DNA from 2 places in the Providencia sp. PROV200 genome. Region 1 is predicted to be linked to the other one. Evidence: predicted binding sites of a transcription regulator. Region 1 holds the regulator's gene; the other holds the start of a gene.
The links. Region 1 encodes Fur, which represses iron uptake genes when iron is present. Its sites were predicted from a motif close to ATAATAATGAGAACNACTATCAA; they were not measured.
Positions count from the first base shown of each region.

Region 2: the regulator Fur is predicted to act here: its motif matches at 9,694-9,716, upstream of M1E86_RS08220 (TonB-dependent receptor domain-containing protein).

Region 1 covers NZ_CP096307.1:1,370,918-1,382,724, reverse strand. The annotation lists gene pgm (phosphoglucomutase (alpha-D-glucose-1,6-bisphosphate-dependent)) at 1-331, opposite strand, end outside; gene seqA (replication initiation negative regulator SeqA) at 387-932, opposite strand; gene ybfF (esterase) at 1,258-2,034, shown strand; gene M1E86_RS06125 (type I secretion system permease/ATPase) at 2,277-4,382, shown strand; gene M1E86_RS06120 (HlyD family type I secretion periplasmic adaptor subunit) at 4,379-5,707, shown strand; gene M1E86_RS06115 (type I secretion system permease/ATPase) at 5,711-7,810, shown strand; gene ybfE (LexA regulated protein) at 7,980-8,273, shown strand; gene fldA (flavodoxin FldA) at 8,428-8,955, shown strand; gene fur (ferric iron uptake transcriptional regulator) at 9,226-9,675, shown strand; gene M1E86_RS06095 (bactofilin family protein) at 10,311-10,844, shown strand; gene chiP (chitoporin ChiP) at 11,011-11,807, opposite strand, start outside.
Region 2 covers NZ_CP096307.1:1,793,199-1,805,005, reverse strand. The annotation lists gene ydiJ (D-2-hydroxyglutarate dehydrogenase YdiJ) at 1-2,755, opposite strand, end outside; gene ydiK (AI-2E family transporter YdiK) at 3,011-4,126, shown strand; gene ppsA (phosphoenolpyruvate synthase) at 4,837-7,215, opposite strand; gene ppsR (posphoenolpyruvate synthetase regulatory kinase/phosphorylase PpsR) at 7,481-8,341, shown strand; gene M1E86_RS08225 (3-deoxy-7-phosphoheptulonate synthase) at 8,465-9,514, shown strand; gene M1E86_RS08220 (TonB-dependent receptor domain-containing protein) at 9,886-11,807, shown strand, end outside.

The sequences.
Region 1 (11,807 bases):
CAATAACATGAACTTGATTTGCCGCTAAGACTTCAACCACCGTGATAAATGCCGCTTCTGATAACGCATGGGTGTCTTTCCCCACAAAACAAGGGCCTGTTACGCCTTGCTTTTTACGTAAATCAGCAATCGCTTGTGCAATAGCTAATATATGGTTTTCATTAAAGTTTTTACGCAATGAACTACCACGATGCCCTGATGTGCCAAACTTAACAGCTTGAGATGCATTTCCAGGTTGCGGTTGCTGTGTATAATATTGAGCGGTTAATTGAGCGACATTGATCAAGTCACTTTGAAACGGAAGCTGCCCTGCACGTTCATGTATTGTCACTTGTTTTCTCCCAAAGCACTGATGCTTTGCTATCAACATCAGTGGCCTTTCAGTTTTAAATAGTATTACAAACTTTTTCAATCACATTGGCTGGAAATTGCATTTCCTGCATGATCGCATCCACCATACTACGCTTACGATTCGTATTCGTGTTCGTGATCACCCAATAGGGTGTTCCTGGGATATGACGCGGTTTAGACTGTTTACCAGCTGCAAGTAATGTTTGTTCATCACCAGCAAAATAAATACGAGTTCGGCCATGCATTAGCTCTGTCGCACTCGCAAAACGATTTGCATCTAAACTATATAAAGTAGATAAAATCAACATAAAGCGGTCAATCGCTTTACTTTTTTCTGCGTAAGCATCAGATAGCAGAAGCTCTCTCATGACTCTAACAGGATTTAATGCAACAGCAGGTATACTCATCGCAGGTTCAGCTTTAATAACAGCATGTTCCTGGCCCATTTCTTTTGCTTGTACTGGCTGCCCGGATTTGAAATTTAACATACGGCGCAAAATATCCGATGCACTTTCACCGATATGCTGTGTATGGCTCGCAATATAGCGGTAAAGCTCTTCATCAACTTCTATCGTTTTCATTTTTTCCCAGTACTTATTTAACTAAAATTTGCGGTGTGATTATAAGACAGATTTAAAAAAAACAAAACAATTAAAATTTCAATGACTTAAAGTAAACATTATTCTAATGTTCAAAGATAATTCAGTGGGTTATCACGCCATTACTTTCAATATTTCACCTCAGTGACCCAATTCAATTTTTTGAAATTTACTGGCGGCGATCCCCTTAGTTATCCCCCCATTAATTTACCGCAGCCAAGATTGCCGTTTATTTGACCATTTGGATTTTATGCAGAGCCGTGACATGATAAGGCGCATGTACCGCTGACGAATTGATCAAACAAATATGACTGTATTACTTAACCATACTATTCATAAACCTGAAAATCCAATCTCAAATAGCCCTATAGTACTCATCCATGGGTTATTTGGTGACCTTAATAACTTAGGTGTTTTAGGACGTAATTTACAACAATATTTCGATACGATCCAAATTGATGTTCGTAATCATGGCGACTCATTTCGTGATGAGCAAATGAGCTACCAGCAAATGGCTCAAGATGTTATTACGTTAGTCAAATCTTTAGGTTACAAAAATGCTATTTTAATTGGCCACTCAATGGGGGGGAAAATTGCCATGGCAGCAACCGCAATCGCCCCTAATTTTATTGATAGTATCGTGGCGATTGATATGGCGCCCGTTGCTTACCAAGTCCGTCGTCATGATAAAATATTTGCGGCTCTTGATGCAGTCACAGCAAAAAATGCAAAAACTCGCCAAGAAGCTACCGTGATTATGCGTGATTACATTAACGAAGATGGCGTAATCCAATTTCTGCTTAAATCTTTTAAACAAGGTGAGTGGAAATTTAATTTACCTGCTCTCAAAACTAATTATGAAAGCATTATTGGTTGGGAAACAGTACCTGCCTGGGACAAATCCGTATTGTTAATCCCCGGTGGAAACTCCCCCTATGTACAAGCTGAATATAAAGACCAAATCGCACAACAGTTTCCGCAAGCCAAAGCATGGGTTGTCGCTGATACAGGCCACTGGGTTCATGCAGAAAAGCCAGACCATGTTTTAAGAGCTATCCATCGGTTTTTATCTATCCCCGAATAATTAATTACATTTAAATATAGATATTGAAGAGATATACAACTTTTCAATATCTTTAAATATATTTGCGGTTAAATATAATTTCTTCATTAATTACATAATGAGACTAACTTCAATACACAGCGAATTACAAACCCTGTATTATCCAAATTCCGCCCTATTTTATTATTACCTACTGTATATTTTATTAACACAGGTTTTAATTAAGAAATTAAAATAACTTAAGGAATTTATTAATATAGAAAATGGATAGTCTCAAATCAAAATCGACATTATACTTTATTAGTGTTATTGCTAAGTTATCAGGGGGGATAAACCCTAAACAACTGGAAAAAACACTCAATGAACCTATTAGTTACAATGAAAAACTTAACCTTATTAAATCGAAATACTCCATTCGCTGTAGGAATAAATATCAGAGAAATAAAAATCTAACTAAAATAGTTTGCCCTGCTATTTTATATAATACCAAAGGAGAGGCTTTCCTATTAGCTAACCGCAACCAAGAACAAGTGCTCGTCCAGCAATTTGGCCATACACCGCCAGAGATATGGAGTATTGAAGAACTGAATCAGCAATGGAGTGGTCATTGGCTACAGGTCAGCCTTAAACAGGGGCAATTTGACATCACTTGGTTCCAAGTTGAATTTATGAAATACAAATCCATTATTTTGTGGGTTTTATTCTTTTCATTTATATTGCAAATACTTGCATTAGTTTCCCCTATTGTTATGCAAGTTATTATGGATAAAGTGCTCGTTCATAATAGCTTAGTCACCTTGGATGTTTTAATTTTTGGGTTAATTATTGCAGCACTAATAGAAGTGACATTGAAAGGGTTACGTGAGTATATTTATCACCATACCGTTAACCGCATTGACATGACACTCGGCTTAAAGCTGGTTGATCATTTACTTAGGCTGCCTATCCCCTTTTTTAAAAGTAGGCAAATAGGCGCAATTGTCACCCGAGTGAAAGAGCTCGAAACTATTCGTGAATTTTTAACCAGCAGCTTTTTTACTCTATGTGTCGATGTGCTATTTTTATTTGTATTTATTTTTGTGATGAATTTAATCTCTACAACACTCACAATAATATTTCTGTGTTCTATTCCATTTTATCTTTTATTAGCTTGGTGGTTAACACCTAAAATTGAATCCGCAGCACAACAACAGTTTACCAATATCGCCATCAATACCTCTTTTTTGACCGAAAGCATTAATGGAATCGAAACTGCGAAAAGCTTATCCGTAGAACCAAATTTTACTCGTCGCTGGGACGGCCAAACCGCTGATATGAGCCAAACTAACTTTGTATCAGGGCAAATAAGCTCACGTTCTGAACATCTGGTTATGGCTATTGAAAAAATCACCAGTGCCATTGTATTGTGGGTTGGTGCCTCTGAAGTTTTAGCATTGCAGATGACAATTGGCCAGCTTATTGCTTTTCACATGATGGTTAATCATGCTAACCAGCCTCTCATCAAACTCACTAAACTGTGGGGGGATTACATTCGAACCCGTGTCGCTATCGAAAAACTTTCCCAAATTATCAACTTACCTATTGAACAGTCTCAGCAAGAAAATAAATTGCCTCTTCAAGGGCACTTAAATTTAAAGAATATCTCGTTCCGCTACCAACCTAACATGCCATTTGTTCTAAAAAACTTTAATTTAAATATTAAAGCGGGTGAAACTATTGGTATTGTTGGTACTTCCGGGTCAGGTAAAAGTACCCTTGCTAAATTGTTACTACGGCTCTATACCCCAGAGAGTGGCACCATTTTTGTGGATCACACGCCCATATCCGCGATTAACTTACACTCCCTTCGTCAACAAATTGGCATTGTGCTGCAAGAGAATTTTTTATTCAGCCAATCCGTTTTTCACAATATTGCTCAAACCTCACCGGATGCTTCCATGGACGAAGTCGTTCATGCGGCCAAAATGGCGGGAGCACATGATTTTATTTTGAAATTGCCAAAAGGTTACGACACCGTTCTTGCCGAGGGAGGAACATCCCTTTCTGGCGGTCAACGCCAACGTATTGCAATTGCTCGGATACTACTCTCAAACCCGAGAGTAATTATATTTGATGAGGCGACTAGCGCATTAGATGACGAGTCCCAAGCCGTTATTCAAGAAAATATGCATATCATTGCAAAAGGAAGAACCATCATCACTATCGCTCATCGCTTATCAACTATTCGCCATCACCAGCGGATCATTGTGATGAAAAATGGGGAAATCATTGAGCAAGGTAGCCACCAGCAACTTATTGAACAAGGTAATTTTTATAAACACTTGTGGACTCTACAGCAGTCTCTGAAATCAGACATGGACGTAAAATGAAACATCGATTAGACAAAAACCGTTATAACAGCTTTTTGCCTTCACACTTAGCGATATTAAAGACACCTCCGTCTTATTTGGCTCTCTATGTCGCTATTTCTATTGGTATAGGCGTTTTTCTTGCTGTAACTTGGTCATTTTTTGGCAAGTTGGATATTCAAGCAACAACTCAGGGCAAACTAATTGTTTCGGGACGAACACAGTTAATTCAAGCGTTTGAATTAAGTCGTTTAGAACACATTCATGTTACTGATGGGCAAATCGTGAAACAAGGGGATCCTTTAATCACTGTCAATGTGCTCGGCGTTGACCAAGATATTCTAAGTTTAAATTATCAGCATAATTTCCATGTATCTGAAATATTAATTTATCAATCATTGATTTCACAACAGCCCCTTGAGCAGTTGCCTTTATTTAGTCAATTAACTGAAACAGAACAGAACAATACACGGGCTAGCTATCAAACACAAAAAATAGAATTTGATTCATTAATTAATGAACTTAACAATGAAATTCAATTAAATATTGTTAATCAACAAGCTAGAAAAGATGAATTACTAACCATCAACTCCCTCATTGTGAACATCAAAAAGCGCCTTGATGCACACCATTCGTTAACAGAAAAGCAGTTAATCAGCCAGAAAGAGTTTTTAGAACAAGAGCGGGAACTATTAATCGCTAAAAAAGAAAAAGTCACCAAATTATCTGAGTTATCAATTCTAAAAAGCCAGCATCACGCCTTAAATGAAAAGATGGGCAGAATGAAAGCACAAAAAAACCAAGAGTGGGATGAAAAATACAAACAAGCCGACTTTAAGCGAGTTTCTCTTGAACAAGAATTATTAAAAAATAAAGAAAGAAACCAATTAGAAATCATACGGGCTCCCGTTGATGGCACGATACAACAACTTGCCACACACACTTTAGGTGCAGTGCTACAACCCGCACAGCAGTTAATGGCTGTAGTACCTAACAATGATGTTCAATTAGCTGAAATTAAAATTTTGAATAAAGATATTGGGTTCATCCATGAAGGGTTAAGAGCAGAGGTGAAAATAGATGCTTTCCCTTACACTCGTTATGGCACAGTTGAAGGGGAAGTGATTTCCGTCTCTCGTGACAGTACTCTCGATGAAAATCTTGGATTAGTGTTCTTAGGGCAAATCGGTCTTAACCAAAAAGAACTAGTAGTTGATGGTGAGTCTATTGAACTGACACCCGGTTTATCCATTGTGGCAGAAATAAAAACAGATAAACGCCGTATTATTGATTACTTACTTAGCCCAATCAATGAATACACCTCAAACGCGATGAGGGAGAAATAATCGATGGAACAGTTAAATAATCATGGCTTGGATGCCTTAGTTTGGGTGGCTAAATATTACCAAAACACTGTTTCATCTGATCAACTCAGGCATGCAATTGGTATGCAAACTTTATCCCCTACTGAGTGGGAAATTAGAGAATGTGCACATACATTAGGGTATGAAACCGAGCTTATTACCGCGCAATATGCACAATTAAGCACGTTGCCTTTGCCTGCTTTAATCTATATAGATGGTTTTTGGCAAGTAATTAGCCAAGAAAATGAATTGGCACTCATAAACCCTATTAATGACAAACAGGAACCCATTCATAACTCTGGTGCACTTCCAGATACTGAATTTGACGTATTACTCATTAAAGAACAACTAGAGTCCGAGCAAAAAAAAGCCTTTGGCTTTAGTTGGTTTATCCCCTCTATTTTTCGGCAACATGTTAAATTACGAAATATTTTTATTCTCTCTGCCATTATTCAGCTTTTCGCCTTAATTAGCCCTTTATTATTTCAAAACTTAATCGACAAAGTGTTGGTTGGTCGAAGCCTTTCAAATTTACATGTTATTGCGTTGGCGATTTTTGCCATTGCGGTTGCAGAGCCGATATATGGCTTTATTCGTAATAAAATTTTTAGTCATAGTAGCAGCCAGATCGGTGCTGAATTATCAGGCAAAATTTATCGCCATTTAATGGCCTTACCTTTAAATTATTTTAAACTAAGGCCAACAGGTAAAATTATCGCAAGGATCCGTGAATTAGCCCATATAAGGCAATTTTTAACGGGTTCAACGCTCATGCTATTTATAGACTTTATCTTTGTCATTCTTTTTGTCGCTGTTTTATTTTCCTACAGTAGTTTGATGGCGTGGATTTTATTAGGCTCTATGGGGGTATTTTTTGTTTTATGGATGATCCTAGGCCCAATTATTCGCCAGCAAACTGAAAAATCCTATCAAGCCGATGAAAATGGTCTCACATTTCTCACTGAAAGTATTACGGGGATTGAAACCATAAAAACGACCGCGACAGAAAAATACTTTAATCAACGTTGGAAAAAAATATTTAGCAAACAGCTGACTCAAAGCTTTAAAGTTTCAATGCGCAGTGAAGTGGCCTCCCAATTAATGACATTCGTGAGCAAAATAACTACCGCAATTCTTTTATGGGTGGGTGTCAAAGAGGTATTAAATGGCGGGATTTCGCCTGGTGAATTAGTGGCATTTAATATGCTAAGTGCGCATGTTACACAACCCGTATTGCGGTTTGCCCAAGTTTGGCAGGACTTCCAACACACCATCATTTCCCTACGTCGAGTGGGAGATATTCTTGATGAACCTATAGAAAATGAACGCAAGGGGATTGCAAATACGTCAAATATTCACGGAAAAATCGAGTTTCAAAATATCCGTTTTCGTTATCAGCCTGATACGCCCGAAGTTCTCAATAATTTGTCATTAACGGTTAATGCAGGTGAATTTATTGGCATTACCGGCCCTTCAGGTTCCGGGAAAAGTACCCTAACAAAATTATTACAACGGCTTTATGTCCCACAACATGGGCAAGTTATTGTTGATGGTATGGATCTCGCGGTCGCAGATACCGTTTCATTACGCCGAAAAATGAGCGTCGTATTACAAGAAAGTACCTTATTCGTCGGGTCTATCGCTGATAATATTCGATTAAGTCATCCACAAGCGACTGACGAACAAGTTATTCACGCTGCAAAATTGGCTGGTGCTTATGAATTTATCATGACATTGACTGATAATTTTAATTATCCCTTATCAGAAAAAGGATCGAATCTTTCAGGTGGTCAACGTCAACGAATTGCACTTGCGCGTGCGTTGCTCACCGAACCCGATATTTTAATTCTCGATGAAGCAACTTCCGCTCTCGATTACGAGTCAGAAGCCGCCATTATGGAAAATATGCCATTAATTACTCAAGGAAGAACCGTCATTAGCATTGCTCATCGGCTAAATACGATTATGCACGCTGATAGGATATGTGTGATTTGCCAAGGAGAAGTACACGAGATGGATACTCACGAAAACTTACTCAACTCAAATGGCTTATACGCCAATTTATGGTACCAACAAACGCAATAACATGGATAAAAAAGCATCACGTCTATGGCAAGTGGTGCTTTTTTACTAAAAGTGCTCATTTTACAACCAATTAAACCAAATCATGATAGATGAAGCTATAGCACAAGGGAATTAGCTAGGGTATCATGGCGCGCTGAATTACTGGCACACCCTTTTAGCAGTTATAAACATGGCAAAAGAACAAACAGACCGAACTACGCTAGATTTGTTCGCTGAGGAACGAAGGCCTGGGCGACCTAAAACAAGCCCGCTATCACGGGATGAACAATTAAGGATCAACAAACGCAACCAACTGAAACGAGATAAAGTGAAAGGATTGCGCAGAGTTGAATTGAAACTGAACGAAGAAGCTGTCGCGGTATTGAATCAGTTAGCTGAAGATAAAAATATAAGCCGTAGTGAATTGATCGAAGAAATTTTAATGTCACAACTTGAGCATGTTGATACATCAATACTCAAATAGCGTTATCTTGGTAAATCACACAAATTTGACAGACTTAGCAACATTTTTTCGCCAAAATAAGGCGTAATATTCTATCTATTTTCGTTCTAAATGGGCTCTAGAAGGCGAGTTATCACCTCTAGCTCTCTTAGAAAAACAAGAGGTTAATCACTTTATGGCAGTCATAGGCATTTTCTTCGGAAGTGACACAGGTAACACAGAAAATATTGCCAAAATGATCCAAGAAAGATTAGGCAAAGATGTAGCAGAAGTTCACGATATCGCAAAATGTAGCAAAGAAGATATTGAAGCTTTTGACATTCTACTTCTCGGTATTCCAACTTGGTATTATGGTGAAGCCCAATGTGATTGGGATGATTTCTTCCCTACTCTCGAAGAAATTGATTTCGAAGGTAAACTTGTCGCCTTATTTGGTTGCGGAGACCAAGAAGACTACGCTGAATATTTCTGTGATGCAATGGGTACGATCCGCGATATTATCGAACCTCGTGGTGCAGTTATTGTTGGTCATTGGCCAACTGAAGGTTATCACTTTGAAGTATCCAAAGGCATGGCAGATGACAACCACTTTATTGGTTTAGCGATTGATGAAGATCGTCAACCTGAGCTAACTGATGAACGTGTTGATGCATGGGTAAAACAAATCTCTGAAGAAATGTCTTTAGCTGAAATTTTAGGCTAATAGGTCATGTAAAGAACCCTTACCCATAGGTTACGCCACTGTTTTGCACAAAATGAATCATCTAAGCCAGTGGCATAATCTAAAATAACCGATAAGGTATCCTAATAGGATAGGTTCTCACGAGATTATCAAAATAATGAGACAATGCATGGTTTCTATTTTTATTTTCCATGCCTATAATTGTAAATCAGTTTAGAAGACAACTGTATTGATGTTAAAAATGTCTCATTATTGTTAAATTTATGATTTAAGATACAGGACAAAACCCGCATGACAGACAACAATAAAGCATTGAAAAATGCTGGACTCAAAGTCACTCTTCCAAGATTAAAAATTTTGGAAGTACTTCAAGAGCCTGAGTGCCACCACGTCAGTGCGGAAGATCTCTATAAAAAGCTGATCGATATGGGTGAAGAGATCGGGTTAGCAACCGTATACCGCGTATTGAACCAATTTGATGATGCCGGTATCGTTACCCGTCACAACTTCGAGGGTGGTAAATCTGTATTCGAATTAACCCAGCAACATCACCATGACCATTTAATCTGTTTAGATTGTGGAAAAGTGATTGAGTTTACTGACGAATCCATTGAAACCCGCCAAAAAAATATCGCTGCTCGCCATGGCATTAAACTATCTAACCATAGTTTATATCTATATGGTCATTGCGCAGATGGCGATTGCCGTGACAATGCTGACGCACACGAAGCCAAAGAGTAACAGTATTCAACCATCGTTGATGAAACGTAATGGTTAAAAATGCCAAAACCCTGATAAAACAATTTTATCGGGGTTTTTTATTTTAAGTATTGATACTCTTACACTCTATTAGTGATAATTCCTAGTGAATAACCTAAACATAACTATTTACCACTAGATCTCGCCGATAATACGAATTTTATTAAAAACCTTAATAGTTGCAATTCAAATCAAAATCTTTATATTATTTCACGGATAATTATAATTTGTTATCTAGAATTATGCTTTACCAATCAATGTGGTATATAAATAACATCATAGATGATTTCTATCATTTCATACTATTTAAAATTATTTAATTACCTTACTATAATTTTAACTCTAAATTAGAGAGTTAGTGATTCAAATGTAGTCATAAAGTTAACGTACAATTTAAATGTGTAATTGTATTTATTGGCTAAACTTATTGAGTACTTTAGCAATTTGTAAGAGATTAACTGATGAAAAAAACATATCTTTTTCTCAATACAAGTTTTTTCTTCTGGTTTCTTACTTTAATAGGGTGGTTCTTTAGTTATTTAACTAGCGCCTTATTTTCGTTTGCATTATCAATACTGTTCTTGATCGTACACTTCAATCAAAAAAAGGTAAGTAAAATGTTCACCAAAAGACAAAACAAGCCCGCGCCTACAGCGACTCCCCCTTCGGTAAGTCATGAGCCTGAAGTGACTGTAAAGATAGAAGAACAAGTCACACTATCAACCCCAACGATTAGTGAAGAAAAAACGAATACAATTATCTCTAGGGACGTTGTTTTTGAAGGAAATATAACCTCTAATGAGCAAGTGCATATCTATGGAAAAGTCATTGGGAATATAACCGGAAAAGATAATACGGTTAAAGTCATGTTAAACGGCCAAGTGACAGGAAATATCACCTGCAAAGAACTGGTGGTAAATGGGCGTATTGAAGGTGAATGCCACTCTGATACTATCAGTATTGAAAATAATGGAGAAATCCACGGTACTATCCATTACAGCAGTTTATCGATTAAAAAAGGTGGGATTTTATCTGGTCAAGCACAAGTTAAAAATCCAGCTCATCATTCAGAAAAAGTTACCGTATTAAAAGATAAACTAAAACAAGACGCTTTGATACTCAATGAAAGTGTAAATAATGCATCTTTATAATCACAATAAAAATAAGGTGAAAATACTCACCTTATTTTTAAGCTTTAATATAGGCATTTATCCTTACGCTAATATCCCATTCATTATTAAAAATATAAGGTAATACCTTTTAATGACTGCCATGGTTTCCCCTATAGCAGTCATTGTGACTAAAATATTTTATACTTTAAAATACAGTAAATGGCATCATCACCATAAACTTAATATCTTTTTCATCTTGGAAGATATTTCCGTAACCACCGCCATAGCTCGGAATATCTGTATGATTATCATACTTGGTAAAATGCAGCTTAAATAGTGTATCTTTTGCTCTACCTGACTGCACGGTATATAAAATATCAAAGTTCCATGCACTTTCTTTTAAGCGTACATCTTGAGCATATTGGCTATTCGTACTTGGTTTAGCGTCCCATCCATAAATATATGAGGTTCCAACCTTCCATCCAGCTAAATCCCAATTTTTTAAATCATACATAACACCCGCCATAACGGCTTTTTCATTATTAGCATTCCAGTCTGAACGGCCATCCCACCAGATATCCATGCGGCCATTTGATGTTGCCCAACCAGGGGTCATACGCTGTAGGAAATAACCTTGATTACCTTTAGCTTTTACATAGGTTCCCTCAACTTTAAAATCAAACTCATCGTAAGTGTAACCTAATGTCATCGCTTGCAACCAAGCTAAGCCGTCATAAACATCGTTAACTCCGCCGTCTGAAACCTTGTCTTTTGCTCCATAAAATTGATAAGACATACGTAAATCACGACCTACAACAGGAGCCGCATAAGAAACTTTGGCAAAATATTGATCCATATAACTTTTAGCTTGCCCATATGCACCTTCAAGAACTAGATTGTTTTTAAAGTCATATTTAAAGCCAATTGAGTATAAATAGCTGATCCCAGTTTTACCATCCGCTTCACGAAAGTCATACATACTACGGTACCAAGGCGCTTTAT
Region 2 (11,807 bases), 420 kb from region 1:
AATGACCGAAAAAATACCACGGTTGAGCCGATGCCGTTTGCATATTGTGTGGTTCAGGCAATGTCATTAACCACTCATGCGCCAACATCACCGTAAATTGGCATTGTTCTTTGCCTAAAATTTCATGATATTCATCGCGGTAACAAAGTACCAGCGCAGGGTCAACACCAACCATTGGCAGCTGTAACTTTGCCACTCGATTTAAAAAGTCCGCAGTCTTACGTGCTGTTTTCGCAAACTTCGCTAAAAAACCTTTGATGTGTTGTGCTTTTCCATTCGGTGAGAACGGTAACAATACAGGTTTAAGGCCTAATTTTTCGATTAAGCGGACAAAATCTGCCACTACTTTGGCATCGTAATAACTGGTGAAAGGGTCTTGAACCACCAGCACATATTTTTCACGCTGTGAACCCGTCATACTTTCAAGTTGTTCAAGCGTGACAGAAACTGCGGCATGCCCTGAAAGTTCTTGTTTTAACGTGGGTTGAGAAAACAACGGTAAATCCACCATACCTATAGTGTGCTGGCTCAATTTTTGCACCATTGGTTGACGCAAAAAGAAATTAAATACCCCCGGCACTTTGGAAAATAATGGGGCACTTGCTTCAACGTTCGCAACAATGTGATCCCGAATAGGACGTAAATAGCGGCCATGGTACAACGCTAAAAATTTCGCTCTAAATGAGGGCACATCAATTTTGATCGGGCATTGAGTTGAACAGGCTTTACAGGCAAGGCACCCTGCCATTGAGGCTTTCACCTCGTGAGAGAAGTCATAATCGCCTTGCTTCGCACGCCAAGTGTTACGGGTTTTCTCTATGAGACCACGCAATGATGGTTGGCTTTGTGTAATACCTTTTTCAAGGTGTTCTGGTGTAACGCCTTGTTCCGCGAGTAACCTTAACCATTCGCGAACAAGTGTCGCGCGGCCTTTCGGGGAATGGACTCGTTGACCGCTCACCTTCATCGACGGGCACATCGGACTTTTCACATCAAAATTAAAACACAGCCCATTGCCATTACACTCCATTGCACCACGGAATTCTTGGCGCATTTGGACTGGAATTTGCCGGTCATACGTTCCTCGCTTGATATCATCAACCTGCTTCATCGGTGCATCTAGCCCTGCAGGCGGACAGATTTTACCCGGGTTCAAACGGTTATCGGGGTCAAAAGCGGCTTTGATGTTACGCAGTTCAGCGTATAACACATCACCAAAAAATTCAGGGCTATATTGTGCACGGAAACCTTTCCCATGCTCCCCCCACAGTAGTCCACCGTATTTCGCGGTTAATGCCACAATTTCATCAGAAATTTGTTTCATCAATACTTCTTGTTGCGGATCACACATATCAAGTGCAGGACGAACGTGTAGTACCCCTGCATCTACATGACCAAACATGCCATAATTCAAGTTATGACTGTCTAATAACGCACGAAATTCTACTATATAGTCTGCGAGATGCTCAGGGGGAACGCAGGTATCCTCAACAAATGGAATTGGCTTCGCTGCGCCTTTACTATTACCCAACAACCCAACCGCTTTTTTACGCATGTTATAAATACGCGTAATATCTTCAAGATCATGACAAGTTTGATAGCCAATCACTCCGGCTTGATTGCTTGCCATTAATTCGTCTAAGCGTTGGCACAGGCTTTCAGTCAATTGATTGATTTCATCTTCATCGTCACCACTAAATTCGACGATGTTTAACCCTAACATTTCTTTATTTGGCACATCTGTAATTAAGGCTTTTACGGAATGCCAAACGATGTCTTCTTTTGCCAAGTTAAGTACTTTTGAATCCACGGTTTCAACAGACAGTGCTTTCGCTTCAACCATAAAAGGCGCATTACGCAATGCGGACTCAAAAGAGTCATATTTTACATTTACTAAGCGCCGTACTTTTGGCAAAGGTGTGATATCAAGCGTCGCCTCGGTAATAAAGGCTAAAGACCCTTCAGACCCTGTCAAAATACGGGTAAGGTCAAATTCGGTTAGTGCATCATTAAATACATGACGTAAATCATAACCAGTTAAGAAACGGTTTAACTTAGGAAATTTTTCTTCAATTAATGGACGTTGCTCTAAACAGCGTTCTAACACCGTTTTATAAATGCGCCCCACCGTAGAATCTTCTGACGCAATCGTTTGGGCGAGTTCGATAGGCATAGCGCGTGTATCTAGGCATTCACCACCTAACACCATGGCTTTGACACCTAATACGTGATCAGACGTTTTTCCATAAACTAATGAGCCTTGGCCTGATGCGTCAGTGTTGATCATCCCACCTAACGTTGCTCGATTACTGGTGGATAATTCAGGTGAAAAGAAATAACCGTAAGGCTTGAGGTACTGATTTAATTGGTCTTTGATGACCCCTGCCTCAACTTTAACCCAACCTTGCTCTGGGTTTATTTCTAAAATACGGTTCATGTAACGGGACATATCGACAACAATCCCTTCAGTTAAGGATTGCCCATTAGTTCCCGTCCCTCCTCCCCGAGGTGTAAAGCTAAGCTCACGAAACTTTGCTTGCCCTGCAAGACGAGTGATAATTTGTACATCTGCACTCGAACGTGGAAACAGAACCGCTTGAGGTAATAGTTGGTAAATACTGTTGTCCGTCGCCATAGATAAACGCTCAGCATAGCTGGTGCCGTTATCCCCAGTAAAACCCTGTTCTTGTAGCTCATGCAAGAACTCGATGACTAAATGACTAAGATGAGGAGCTTCTGATATACACGGGATCATTATTAACGATGACTCTTGTTGTTTAGTGTTCGCATTACTCGTTATGTACTATCTTTATTTAAAGTTGCACAATAGTGTCTGAGGTCTATGATGAATTCCCTCACAGCCTGTAAAGAGAGCACAGCCGCTGATGACATTGCCATCATGAACCATACCACAATATTGTTTTTTTTAACCGTGAAAAATAATTACGTTATTTTCACCTAAAAACTTGCCACACACGCAGAATTTTCATTTGTAAAGGATCAGTCATTAATGGAAAAATCGCAAAAACGCTTGGATCTTCCCAAACTTATTTTCGGCCTATTATCCATCGTTTTAATGATAGCAGCCTGCTTTTGGGTACTTAATCCATTTATTCTTGGCTTTGTATGGGCTGGAATGATGGTCATTGCTACTTGGCCACTATTATTAAAGCTAGAAGCTCGCTTATGGCACAAGCGCTGGTTAGCGACATTAGTGATGGTTCTTCTTATATTACTGCTATTCGTTATCCCATTAGGTATTCTCATCGGCAGCATTATTGAAAATAGTACCCCACTTATTGATTTAGCCAAATCACCATCTAGCCTAACATTGCCTGATTTAGAATGGCTAAATACCATCCCAATGGTCGGTGAGAAAATTTACTATGCATGGCATAGCTTAGTCGCCAGTGGTGGTAATGCTTTACTGGCTAAAATTCAACCCTACTTTGGCCAAGCTGCAGGGTGGTTTGCCACTCAAGCTATTAGCGCGGGACGATTTGTTTTTCATTTGATGCTCATGCTGTTGTTTAGTGGTTTGCTTTACCTTAAAGGTGAATCAGTGATGGTTGGCATCCGCCACTTTGCTGTACGTCTTGCTGGGATCCGTGGGGATGCAGCTGTCGTGTTAGCAGCGCAATCGATTCGGGCTGTTGCCCTTGGTGTGGTCGTCACCGCGCTAATTCAAGCCATCGTCGGAGGAATTGGACTTGCCTTGTCGGGTATTGGTTATGCCGCCATCTTGACTGTCTTGTTGTTTATATGCTGTGTGGCGCAATTGGGGCCTCTACTCATTATGGTGCCATCCGTCATTTGGCTGTTTTGGACAGGTGATACAACCTGGGGAATTATTCTTGCTATATGGGCCGCGGTTGTTGCTACCATGGATGGCGTTCTACGCCCATGGTTAATTAAAATGGGTGCAGACTTACCAATGGTTTTGATCCTTATTGGTGTTATTGGTGGAATTCTATCATTTGGTATGATTGGGTTGTTTATTGGCCCAGTTGTATTAGCTGTTTCATATAGCTTACTAAAAGCTTGGATGAATGAAGTCGCGGTTCCAAATGAAGACTTAACAGAAACTGAAAAGTTTCTAGAAGAAGAGTTTTCGATTAAAAAGTAGTATATCACTAAATTAGTTGCAGGCATGTTCAAGCTATGCATGCCTGCTAACTTAATAAATGCCGCTCATTAATATTTAGAAACAATATTTAACATTCTAACGTTAGTATTTAGCCTAATTTATGTTAACATAAATCTATTGAATTAATTCTCGTTAAGTAACAATGATTAATATTAATATTGAGAGTGTTCTTAATGATAGTATAATATGAATGGTTTAACATTCGATTATTCAATTCTCTAGATCTAAAAAACTATGCCATCCCCTTCTAGGCGTGGTTTTATTAACTAAATTGCTGTGTGTAGTCTTTGCCTGTCAGCCCATGATAGGCTTTTTTTTTATCTTAATTTAATATGAATACTATTCATGTCACAATCAGAACATCAGTTTATAATTATTGATTAACATCAATTTCTGTCATTATTATCAGTAATCTTACTCCTTTAGCGTTATATAATTAATTAAGTTTCGTTACGCCTATTTAGGATATGTTTCTCTTGTAAAACTTAATACACATAATGCGGGTAATTATATTTAATTTATTTTTTTCTTATACCCAAGAAGTATTATATGAACAGTTATCCAGAACTGTTTAATATTAATCTACTGATAATCGTATTTATCAATTTCTACAATAGGTCAATTTAATCAAGTAAATGAAAAGGCTGAATGTTATTCACATTCAGCCTGATAATTAATAAACGAGATAACTATTGATTTTCAGCTATCGTTAACCACGTTTGTACGACAGTATCGGGGTTTAAAGATAAACTATCAATGCCTTCATCTACCAGCCACTGGGCGAAGTCTTGATGGTCGGATGGCCCTTGACCACAAATGCCTACATATTTGTTTTGGCGTTTTGCAGCTTGTATCGCCATGGATAACATCGCTTTAACTGCATCGTTTCGTTCATCGAATAATTCAGAAACAACACCTGAGTCCCTATCAAGGCCTAATGTTAACTGAGTCATATCATTCGAACCAATAGAGAAACCGTCAAAATGTTCGAGGAATTGGTCCGCCAGTAAAGCATTTGATGGTATTTCGCACATCATAATAACTTTTAGACCGTTTTCACCGCGTTTCAAATCATGTTTCGCCAGTTCTGCTATTACTGACTCCGCTTGTGCAACGGTACGCACAAATGGGATCATGACTTCAACATTCGTTAGGCCCATCGTATTACGAACACGTTTCACCGCTTCACACTCTAATGCAAAACAGGCACGGAAGCTGTCAGACACATAACGGCCAGCACCACGGAAACCTAGCATTGGGTTCTCTTCTTCAGGCTCATAAATATCCCCGCCGACTAAATTGGCATATTCATTTGACTTGAAGTCAGATAAACGGACAATAACGCGTTTTGGCCAGAAAGCCGCGGCTAGAGTCGAGATTCCTTCGGTTAATTTACCAATATAAAACTCAATCGGATCATCATAACCCGCCATCATTTGGCGAATTTCGGCTTGCAGCTCAGGAGATTGTTTATCAAACTCCAGCAGTGCTCTTGGGTGAACACCAATCATACGATTGATGATAAACTCAAGTCTTGCTAAGCCCACGCCTTCATTAGGTAAGCAAGCAAAATCAAATGCACGATCAGGGTTACCCACGTTCATCATGATTTTGACATCCAGATTTGGCATATCACTCACTTCAGAACTGTGAATTTCAAATGCCAATTTACCTTCATACACAAAGCCCGTATCCCCTTCTGAACAAGAAACGGTCACCTCTTGGCCTTCATGCAAACGGTCAGTCGCATCACCACATCCCACAACGGCTGGGATACCTAATTCGCGAGCGATAATTGCAGCATGGCAAGTACGTCCACCACGATTCGTCACAATCGCAGCCGCTTTTTTCATGATAGGTTCCCAATCAGGGTCAGTCATATCGGTAACAAGTACATCACCGGCCTGAATTCTATCCATCTCACTCAAGTTATGAATGACTTTAACAACCCCAGAGCCAATGCGATGACCAATTGCACGTCCTTCAACTAAAACTTGTCCTTGTTGTTTTAATTGATAACGTTCCATCACTTGTTGATTAGAGCGAACGGTTTCTGGCCTTGCTTGCACAATGTATAAACGCCCATTGTGGCCATCTTTAGCCCACTCGATATCCATTGGACGACCGTAGTGTTTTTCAATCTGCAAAGCTTGGCGAGCCAGTTCTTCAACTTCATGATCAGCTAAAGAGAAACGATTGCGTAGCGCTTCTGGCACATCTTCGATTTGTACTTGTTTACCGTGCTCTTTACTGTTGGCATACACCATTTGTAATTTTTTAGAGCCCAGTGTACGACGCACAATCGCGGGACGGCTATTTGTTAGTGTTGGCTTATGGACATAAAATTCATCTGGGTTCACAGCGCCTTGCACCACCATCTCACCTAAACCATACGCAGAGGTGATAAATACCACTTGGTCGAAGCCCGATTCAGTATCAATCGTAAACATAACGCCAGATGAGGCTAGATCTGAACGTACCATCCGTTGAATACCAGCGGAAAGTGCGACACCACGGTGATCATAACCTTGGTGAACACGATATGAAATCGCACGGTCATTAAACAGTGAAGCAAAAACGTGTTTAATCGCAACTAATACTGCGTCTATCCCTTGAACGTTAAGGAATGTTTCCTGTTGCCCTGCAAACGAAGCGTCAGGCATATCCTCTGCGGTTGCCGATGAGCGAACTGCAAATGAGGCTTCCGCTTCACCTTCTGACAGTTGCGCGAATGCATCACGAATATCTTGTTCCAACTCCTTCGTCAGTGGAGTATCAATCACCCATTGACGGATCTGAGCACCTGCTACAGCCAGTTGGTTCACATCATCAATATCCGTTTCATCTAGCAGGTTATAAATGCGCTGATTTACACCGCTCTGCTCCAGAAAATCATTAAACGCCTGTGCGGTTGTCGCGAAACCGTTAGGTACGGATACTCCCAGATCAGATAAGTTAGTGATCATTTCACCGAGAGAAGCATTTTTGCCTCCGACACGGTCAACATCATTCATCCCTAATTGGTTATACCAAAGTACATTACACGGAGTGAGGCCATTTGTGGACATTGAAAGCGATCCTTTTATAGCAATTTAGTGACAGAGTACAAATCGTAAAAAATCTCGTTGGCGAAAATTCGCCTCGTGAAATAGACTAGCACAGACGATAAGAGAAGATGGACTGGTGAATCGTTCCATCACTGAAGAAAACTTTTTTGTTCTAAAAATCGTTCAAAAAATGGCTATAGTTCCCCCTATAAACTAATTTTTAAACTTTAAACAAAGATAATATCTCCCAATATCCAGTGATAAATACAATAAGAGACAAATAATGATGACCGAATTAGGAACAATGAATAATATGGCAAGCCAAGTTCAACGTACTGTTTTCTTTATTTCTGATGGAACCGCGATCACCGCTGAAACTTTGGGGCACGCCGTACTTTCTCAATTTCCTCTGTCATTTATTTCTTATACTCTGCCGTTTGTGACGAGCGAAACCCGCGCACAGGAAATTAAACAAAAAATTGATGTTATTTTCCAAGAAACCCAGCTACGCCCTTTAGTGTTCTATTCGATTATCTCCCCTGAAGTAAAGCAAATCATCACCCAAAGTGCTGGGTTTTGCCAAGATATCGTCCAAAGTTTAGTCGCGCCAATTCAAAAGGAAGTTGGCCTAGAACCTGAGCCAAAACTCAACCGAACTCATGGTTTGTCTATGCAGAATATGAATCAATATGATGCACGAATAGCTGCTATTGAATACACACTAGCTCATGACGATGGGATTTCTTTACGTAATTTAGACCAAGCCCAAGTGATACTTATTGGTGTTTCACGTTGCGGTAAAACGCCGACAAGCCTCTATTTAGCGATGCAATTTGGGATCCAAGCCGCAAATTACCCGTTTACGGCTGATGATATGGATAACTTACAGTTACCTGCCGCGTTGCGCCCATATACTCATAAGTTATTCGGTTTAACGATCAGCCCTGAACGGTTAGCAGCCATTCGTGAAGAGCGCCGTGAAAATAGCCGTTATGCCTCCATCAGGCAATGTCGTATTGAGATAGCGGAAGTTGAAGCTTTATTTCGACAAAATAAAATCAATTACTTAAACACGACGAACTATTCTGTTGAAGAAATTTCTGCAAAAGTGATTGATACCATGGGCTTACAAAGACGAATATTTTAATGAATACAAATAAAAAAAATATTCATTCCTGCTAAGTTGGAGGTTGAAATTAAGCCACATTCGTTTATTGTGATCTTAATCACTTATAGGGCATATGCCTATTAAAGTTCTTTGAGAAAGAAAATGCACAAAACTGATGAATTACGTACTGCGAGAGTGGATAGCTTAATTACCCCACAAACTCTCGCTGATGAGTTTCCCATTTCCCAAAAAGTGGCTGATAACGTGACAACGTCACGTAAAAGAATTGAACAAATTCTATCTGGTAAAGATCCTCGTCTACTTGTCATTGTCGGCCCTTGTTCGATTCATGACATTGATGCCGCGATTGAATACGCGAAAAAATTAAATGTATTAAGAGAACGCCATCAAGACCGTTTAGAAATTGTCATGCGAACTTACTTTGAAAAACCACGTACTGTGGTTGGTTGGAAAGGGTTAATTTCTGATCCTAACCTCGACAACTCTTGCCAAGTCAATACAGGCATCCGCTTAGCACGTAAGTTACTGATTGAAGTTAATCAATTAGGGCTAGCTACAGCAACCGAATTTCTTGATATGGTTACTGGACAATATATTGCAGACCTCATTAGTTGGGGAGCTATTGGAGCCCGTACAACAGAGAGCCAAATCCACCGTGAAATGGCATCCGCACTGTCTTGCCCGGTTGGATTCAAAAATGGGACTGACGGTAATATAAATATTGCTATTGATGCGATAAGAGCGGCAAAAGCACAGCATATGTTTTTATCACCGGATAAAAACGGGCAAATGACCATTTACCAAACCAGTGGTAACCCGCATGGGCATATTATTATGCGTGGCGGCAAACAGCCGAATTACACTGCCGGTGACTTAGCCGCAGCTTGCGACAAACTACGTAAGTTTGAATTGCCAGAGCATTTAGTGGTCGATTTCAGTCATGGTAATTGCCAAAAAATTCATCGTCGCCAACTCGAAGTTGCACGAGATATTGCGGAACAAATAAAAGATGGCTCGACCGCTATCAGTGGAGTGATGGCAGAAAGCTTCTTAATTGAAGGTACACAAAAAGTGGTTTCTGACCAACCGCTAGTTTATGGTCAATCGATTACCGATCCATGCCTTGGCTGGGAAGATACCGAACAACTTATTGAAATTCTTGCTCAAGCTGTTGAGTCTCGTTTTAAATAACCCCCATAATTCCAACTTATTTCTTACGATAAGCCCTTTAGTAAAATATACACTAAAGGGCTTTTTATATTCAAAAAAATATAATTATCATTCAAATATAACCAATACGATATAATAATTCAGTTAATTACAAGATAACGATATTTTAATCCAGAAATATCTTGACCCACCACTCACTAACGATAATAATTCTCACTACGAACGAATTTATCCGTTAGATCACCAGTAGCCTAGCCCCTGCTATTCGCTACAACATTACAGAACCAAATAGTTCAAATAAACAAATACGTTACGTAAATACTTATTGCATGCCACCCAGATAATTTATCCAGGCAGCCAGCAAATTCTGAAACCAAAGGAAAGGATTTCCTATGTTGTTTAAATCGATCTCTACATCAGCCCATCAAGAACACAAAATATCATTCTCCGCGCTTGCTGCTACTGTCGTCATGACTGGGTTTAGTAACACAGTTTTGGCTGAAAATTCATCACCTACAAATACAATGTCAAAAACGGATACTCGGGACATTATTCATGTTTCTAGCTCCCCTCTTAGTTTAGAAAATATCGCTGTAGCAGAACAAGTCGATGTCATTGATGCAAAATCACCTGAATATCAATCTGCAACATCCGCCTTAGATTTACTAAAAGGCCAAGCTGGGGTCTTTGTTTCTGGTTCCAATAGCACTTATGGCCAAGGCATTCAAATGCGAGGTTATGATTCACGAGGCGTGAAAGTTACTGTTGATAACATCACTCAGGACTTTTATTCAGGCCTATATGAAGCTACATTTATTGACCCCACCTTAATAAAAAAAATATTTATCCATAAAGGTGCATCATCTGTACATCATGGCGGCGGTGCATTGGCTGGGGTTGTCTCATTCAAAACAATAACTGCAGCTGATATATTAAAACCTGGGCAAAAATTCGGCGGTCAGGTATTCAGCGGTATTAACCGTAATAACCACGGTTACTATGCAGGTGCAACACTGTTGGGCAGAACTGAATCAACGGATACCCTATTCAGCTACAGTCAACGTAAAAAGTACCTACTCGGCTCACCCGAATTTGAAAACGTTGATAATACTGAACAGCTAAATAACTGGATGCTCAAAAGCAGCTGGCTTGCCCACCCTTCATATTATTTGACGTTACAATTAAAAGAATATCGCAACAATAGTTTAGGGGTAAAACAACCCGCTAAACCCACAGAAAAAAATAGATATCCAAATACACCGCATGAAAGGCAAAGCCATCAGCGAGATATTGCCATTAGCCAATTTTTTACACCCAAAAATGAGATAAATTGGCAAGCTCAGTGGGATATTTATTATACAGATTTATATTTAGATCAAACTGATACAGTTAAGATCAAGAAAAAACCAAAAGAGTATGGTTCTGAAGCGCGAAATCAATATACCTATGGGACTAAATTTACTAATAGCTTCACTTTACCTATGCATAACTGGGTAAATCATCATATTCAAAGTGGTTTCGAATATTATCAGCAAAAGCAAACGTCAAATCAGTACGCAATAAGTTATCCACCAGCAGAACTCGACAACATGTCAGGCTGGTTGGTTAATGACATGACATTGCATCAATTACCGTTAACTTTATCAATTGGAACGCGCTTTACACAATACCGCGCATCGAGGGATAATTTCCCTGAAAGTAAACATACCAACTTGTCATCCCGTATGGCTGTTAGTATTACTCCAACCCATTGGCTCAATATTTTTTCATCATACGCTGAGGCATACCGTACTCCACGTATGTCTGAGCTTTATAATAATTCAAACCATTTCACTATACCTTTTTTTGGCACTCGCTCAAACTTTCGCCCATCGCCTGATTTACGTCCAGAAACGAATAAAACCCTCGAAACAGGCGTAAAATTCAGTTTTGATGGGGTACTTATTGATAATAGCGACCTTCAATTTGGTTCAACCTACTTTAAGACCAAATCTAAAAACCATATTGCCCTTGAAGGCCTCTATACGCCAAGGTATGGCCAATGGTTCCCCGATGAACTTTATTATATCAATATTCCCAGCGCATCCATTTATGGCATCGATAGCTTTATAAGCTACAGAACACCATGGTTTGAATTAAATATCAATCACAATAAAACCACAGGTAGAGAAGACAGCTCTCATTATTCTCTTTCGTCTATACGCCCTGAAACACTAACGACTCGGTTAAATATACCGGTTGCTAGTACTGGCTTTACTCTAGGCTGGATTGGGGAATTCTCTGCAAAAACTCAACTTCAAGGTAATGATAAATA